DNA from 2 places in the Paenibacillus sp. BR2-3 genome. Region 2 is predicted to be linked to the other one. Evidence: predicted binding sites of a transcription regulator. Region 2 holds the regulator's gene; the other holds the start of a gene.
What was found. The regulator LexA, encoded in region 2, represses DNA repair genes until DNA is damaged. The targets are predictions, from matches to a motif close to CGAACATATGTTCG.

Region 1: PaeBR_RS09320 (ImmA/IrrE family metallo-endopeptidase) is a predicted target of LexA. The motif match lies at 1,396-1,409, and genes of this name have one in related genera.

What each region holds. Positions count from the first base shown of each region.
Region 1 is NZ_CP126311.1:1,980,786-1,983,947, reverse strand. It holds gene PaeBR_RS09335 (erythromycin esterase family protein) at 132-434, opposite strand; gene PaeBR_RS09330 (DNA-entry nuclease) at 583-1,020, shown strand; gene PaeBR_RS09325 (hypothetical protein) at 1,112-1,264, opposite strand; gene PaeBR_RS09320 (ImmA/IrrE family metallo-endopeptidase) at 1,437-1,967, shown strand; gene PaeBR_RS09315 (copper amine oxidase N-terminal domain-containing protein) at 2,009-2,692, opposite strand; tRNA gene PaeBR_RS09310 (tRNA-Ile) at 2,891-2,964, opposite strand; tRNA gene PaeBR_RS09305 (tRNA-Met) at 3,010-3,086, opposite strand.
Region 2 is NZ_CP126311.1:2,659,484-2,662,645, forward strand. It holds gene PaeBR_RS12735 (hypothetical protein) at 1-590, opposite strand, end outside; gene PaeBR_RS12740 (hypothetical protein) at 753-986, opposite strand; gene PaeBR_RS12745 (L,D-transpeptidase) at 1,090-1,428, opposite strand; gene lexA (transcriptional repressor LexA) at 1,593-2,219, opposite strand; gene PaeBR_RS12755 (LysM peptidoglycan-binding domain-containing protein) at 2,421-2,795, shown strand; gene PaeBR_RS12760 (DUF896 domain-containing protein) at 2,894-3,103, shown strand; gene PaeBR_RS12765 (hypothetical protein) at 3,153-3,162, shown strand, end outside.

The sequences.
Region 1 (3,162 bases), 680 kb from region 2:
CACCATTTTTGGCTTCACGCTACCAGTATGCCCTTTGGGGCTAGACGATCTGTGTTTTTGCAAGACTCAAGTTATTGAAATATAAAATAAAACCGCCGGTTTCTATCCGGCAGCCACAACGGGGGATGCCCCTAAACTTGGACGGTTTCTACCGCAAGCGGAGACACTGCATTCGTTTTATCGATGTAAATAAAAGCATCATAACGTTTGGATATAACAGTAGAAACGTAATTGCCCCGCTCCCATTCCGGGTGGTATACGACGCCAATCGCCCGGTGACCGATGACGGTCTCATCCAAAACGGGCTCCTCCGTGTCGAAAAAGAGCAGCTTATCCTCCGCTCCGTCCCGGTGCAGAAGCTCCTCCCAGCTATTTGTTGCAGCCTGCGGTACGCGCATTTTTTCCAGCGGAGCCCCCCAGATTATTTCTTCCAAAGTTTGCACGCATCCAGCACAAAACATGCGTCTTTGATGTCAACAATGCTGTCTGTCGCCCAATAAGGACAAGGAGTTCTTTATTCACCTTATTGATTTAAGATATACTAATTAATGATATTAATATTTTCATAATGGAGGAGCCGCAGTGAAAGCACGAAAAAAATTAATAAGTCTCATTATTCTCCTGTTATTTTCCATTATCGTTTATAAGTACGGAGAAGATAGACTGAGCAACGAGCCCTCAGTTCCATCAAATGAAGAGGCTATAAAGCTTGTCTTTCCTTCGGACCGCTATCCGGAGACTGCCAGACATATTCAGGACGCTATCGCAAGCGGAGAGCAGCCGGTCTGCACCATTGACCGGGAGGGTGCTGATGAGAACCGCAGTCTATCCTTGAAAGGGGTGCCTACCAAAAAGGGCTATGACCGGGACGAGTGGCCCATGGCCATGTGCCGGGAAGGCGGAGAAGGCGCTGACATCGAATACATAGCGCCAAGCGATAATCGTGGTGCCGGAAGCTGGGTCGGCAATCAATTGGAGGATTTTGCTGACGGTACGCGCGTAGAATTTATGTTCAAATAAGAATACAAACGGGATCACTTATCCGGTAACTTATAACCGTTCCAGGCCCGCAGGTAGCTACCTGGCAGGACTGGAACGGTTATTTGCTTGTTTAGAATATACAGGCTTTTAAAATAATAACCAACAGAATGTACAGAACCAGAATTGCGCCTGTGGAAGTCCAAGGACAAACTACCGGCATTACATGACCTGGGCCTACATTCGCTCCTCCAACATTTCCTCCGTAACAACATTCATTTCCCATGTTAATAACCTCCTCTTAATATTAACTACAGTCCAGAATATGTGGCAAAAGACTATACCGTTTGGGCAAAATGGCAAAGAATAGTTGGGCCGCTTGATATTCGCCTGCAATTGCTTTATGCTTAGCAATACAGAACATTTGTTCCTATTTATCCCTAAGAGGTGACCTATCAATGAAAAACTATTATCAAATGACTGCTTTGGAGAAATGGACGGAGGACTTCTATGAAAGATTGGACATCAAGGATCCTTCGCAAATCTCGATAGAGTATATTTCTGAACGCCTTCATATTTGGATTCATTATTTAGCTGTGAGGAGCAAGGGAATTGAAGCCTCTGCCGGTATGTACAGTATGTTCATTGACAGCCGCCTGCCGGCCGGTATACAGCGTCTGGAGTTTCTGCATGAGCTCTGTCATTTGCTCCGCCATGCCGGTAAGCAGACGCTGATGCCCGAGCATTTTACACAGCCCCAAGAGGATGAGGCGGATCGTTTTATCCTCTATGCAGCAATGCCGTACTCCATGATCTCGAGAAGTACGTTGCCGGAGCTTAGAAGCGAAGCTATCAGCATGATCACAACCGAGTTTCAAGTGCCGGCAGAGCTGGCGATGCAGCGTATAGATCAAATCCAAAGACGGATTTTTCAAGGACAGCTATTGGCTGTCATGGAGACTCGTGGGGAGAGGCTCTCCAGAAAATAGCCGGAATGAGGCGATTTTACGGTAATGCTATGATCGTTTGCTTAAGGCTCTCTTCTTGCTGCAGCGATAATATATGCGGCATTTATTGTATCAAAGCGTTGTGTGACCGTTATGGATGCCCCTTTTTTAACCTCGGGCAAATCCGGATAACTCGGCTTGGTGTAGGAATCCGTTGCGAATCCGCCTTTGTTCTTAAACACGACCAATGGATGAATGTCAGATTTGCCTTTTGGTATATCTTCTCCCGAAATATTAAGGGCTTTAATGGATAAAGAATGAGGAAACATCGTAAAGGAAGTTAGGTTAAGAGCACCATCGATGCTGCCAGAAGTGAAATCATTTCCCGCAAAATCTTCAAAGGGCTGCCCTGCCGCCATTCGTTCATCGGTAATATGAAGCAACTGTTTCTTTTGATCCCATGTATATTTCACATCCGTATAATCCAGAAACAAGCGGACTGGCAGAAACATAGAGCCACCTTTTAGTACCGGAGAGGTATCCATTATAATTGTATTACCATCCACTTTTGCAATTTTAGAATCGATAGTAACTTCAAACGTATGGTTTAACAATAATAGGTTAGCCGTTTTTGACGAGCTATCAAATGTAACAGTCCCCCCCATTAAATCCTGATTCGCCCGTAGCGGCATAAGCAGGCGGTGATTAGCATCAACAAACGGAGAAGAGGGCTGGGTATATAAAATATAAAATTTATCTATTTTCAAGTGAATCGGTATCTCCTCTTGCCCTTTAGCCTGTACATTATTTGCTCCCGGAAATATGAACAAACAGATGAAACATACAACCCATATTTTACCCAAGAGAAAATTCATAATATCATCCTTTTTTCGAGAAATTTGTTATTTCCTATTCTACAGTTTTTCAAAGCAAAAAACCCTTACAAAGTAAGGGTTCTTGATAAGTGGGCCCTGAGGGACTCGAACCCCCGACCAATCGGTTATGAGCCGACCGCTCTAACCAACTGAGCTAAGGGCCCGGATGAAAAATATCCGTCATATATAATTGCTGCTTGTAAATAAATTGGTTGCGGGGGCAGGATTTGAACCTGCGGCCTTCGGGTTATGAGCCCGACGAGCTACCGGGCTGCTCCACCCCGCGTCAGTAATCATATTCAAACAGCGACAATAAATAATATACATTACATGAGGGTAATAAGTCAAGAAGGGATTAGCAA
Region 2 (3,162 bases):
AACGCATTAAGAGAAGATGAATTATCGTTGGTTAGAATCTCTATAACAAGTCTATGTAATTCAAGCGCATCTGAAAAAGCCTGGGTATAGCGTGCATCCGATTTTTGAAGAGGCAGCTCTCCGGGAAGGAAGGAAATACAATAGACGGGCGTTTCTATGCTTTTGATATAAATTTTAAGTATTAGTTCACTAATATCTTCTATGTTATCGGTAGCTGCGGTAATCTCGTTATTAAATACTATTCGGCTTAACCGGCTGGTTTTAGTTGCCTTAGTGAGCGTTAATGCGTTCTCAACAATTTCACTGCCCATAATTTCATCAAAGGAATAAAGGACGGCCGAAGCTTTTTTTGGCAAACTTGAAGGATAGGTGCCTATAGCTATCTTTTTGGCGGAGTCATGAATGGCGATGATATGGGTTTTATTGGGCGTAATCATTCGTTTGGGGAATTTGAGATGGAAAGTGGAGACCGCAACAATCAATTTATTGTGTGAAGTTAACGGAAATAATAACTTGAGTTTTATACTCGCTGCAAGGAGTAGTAATGAAACTCCAGTAAATGTAAAAAGGTACATCATAAAGATTAGCATTTAAATACACCTCCCAAATACTGTTTTGCAGGAATGATAAGTTCTCTATTAAAAAGATATGCCCCATTCGTGAAAGAATACGTTTTTTCTCCCTTCATCCCCCTATAGATTGCTAGAAAAAAAGAAAAACTCTCCTTGGGTAAGGAGAGCCCACTTGAAAGATTAAATTAAAGCAATGGCCAGCAAGGTAAACAGGCTTAGGGTTAAAATTTGATTTCCGTAAGGATAGGGGTAGGGATAAAAGGCCGAGGTCTGAACGGTGCGCTTTTGCTCTGTTTTTAAATAAACATTATTTAGGTCTACATCCATAACTACTCCCTCATATTGCTTGCCATCTACTGTTAAAATACGAACTTTTTTGTTTTTGCAATGTAAACAATTGTAGTATGCCTCCATGGATACAACTCGCCTCCTTTGTCATATTAACTTATGGAGATTATGTTTGTTGGTAACGGCGTAGTTGCATATCTAAAAATTTTTAAGGTGATTATTTTTAATATCACTGCCGGATCGTAACTCTTGTACCTATTGGGACCATTGACTTAAGCGCCAAAACATCTGCATTGTACATGCGTATACAGCCACGGGACACTCTTTTACCGATGGAGGAGGGGTTATTGGTTCCGTGGATACCGTAGTGCGGCTTGGAGAGACCCATCCAGAAGGCTCCGAACGGCCCGCCAGGGTTGGCTTGCTTGTTAATAATCGTGTAATCACCTTCCGGAGACTGGTTAAGCATGGTGCCAATACCTACCGGAAAACCTCTGACAACGACATTATTGTCCAAAAGATAAAGCATGCGTTGTGACAAATCGACGATAATACGATAATTGGGCATTATAATCAGCACTCCTTTTATTGTAAGATATGTGACGGGTGCCCTGAACGTTAAGGAAAGGATGCTGAATGTGATTGAGGCAGAAAACTTGTACAAAAAAAAGGCTGCTCCGCAAAATATGCGTGAGCAGCCTGTACTGGTTGTGAGACGATTAAAAAATATAATTAATGAATATCGCGGAACAGTCCGACTACTCTGCCCAAAATGGTAACGCGGTTTAGGCGTAATGGTTCATAGGCGGGGTTCTCCGGCTGCAGGCGAATATGGTCGCGTTCTTTATAGAACGTCTTGACGGTTGCTTCATCTTCATCGGTCATTGCTACGACGATATCACCGTTGTCTGCTGTCTGCTGTTGACGCACAATAACGTAGTCACCGTTCAAAATACCGGCTTCTACCATGCTGTCGCCGAGAACGGATAGCATAAATACTTTGTTATCTCCGACATAGTGAGATGGGAGCGGAAAATAATCTTCGATATTCTCTGTTGCAGTAATCGGTAAACCGGCAGTAACCTTTCCTACGACAGGAACACGGGTGATTGTCTGTGCAAATTGATGTACATTCTCGGAATCTTCTTGACCCAGAAGTTCAATCGCACGCGGTTTTGTTGGATCGCGGCGGATAAGCCCCTTCTTCTCAAGACGGTCGAGGTGACCATGAACCGTGGAACTGGAGGCTAGGCCTACAGCTTCCCCTATTTCCCGTACGGAAGGAGGATAACCCTTGCTACGGACTTCGTTACGTATAAATTCCAGGATCGCCAACTGGCGACTCGAAATCTTTGACATCGGAATCAACCCCATATAGTAATGTTTGGTAAAATTATAACATAGAACTGCCGTTCGCACAAACATAAGTTCTAAAGAAGAGAGAGTATATCTTTTGGCGAAAATAAAGGGAACAATTGTTCGAAAACAGTATTGATTCAAACACATGTTCGTGATATATTGATTTTGGGAGTAAGAACAAGTGTTTGGAGGGTGATGTTAATGTTGAAATACAGCACATATCGTAGCATATATGACAAGACTCCGGAGGTTAAATCTGCAGGACGGAGTGTTGCTTCCTTTAAGAGTTTTAGTAGATTGTTCATGCAGGCAAATTTGATGAAGATTATGATGATTATTATGCTGGTCGTTTCCGGTTTTACAGTGGTTGGTAATGTTGTTGCCAGCTCCACGGCTCCGGTAAAACAGGAGAAGCGAATCGTGGTTGAACGTGGGGATACCCTTTGGGAAATAGCCTTATTACATAAACCGTCGGATATGAGAACGGCTGTATATATAGAAGGAATTAAACAATATAGCGGGTTAAAGGACAGTTATATTCAGGCCGGTGATATCTTGTCTCTTCCTATTTATTGATATTATTTTAGATACAGTAGAGCTTGCAGGGGGGAGACCTTGACAAGCTCTTTTTCTCATGGCAAAGTTAGTATGAATTTATAGGGGAGGGACAAGCAGTGGACATCGACAAATTGGTCGGACGGATTAACGAATTAGCACGTAAACAGAAGACCGTAGGCCTGAATGAAGAGGAATTGGCGGAACGCGCCAAGCTTCGTGAGATTTATCTGACCAACATCCGCAATAATTTCCGCGCCCAGCTAAACAATATTGAGATTGTGGATAAAAATGAGCATGGACAAGGCGACAAGGGACTTTTGCATTAACACTTGTTTCCTTTTCATAGATATTACAGTAAGACTAGGGGGAAATGACATGGCCCGTT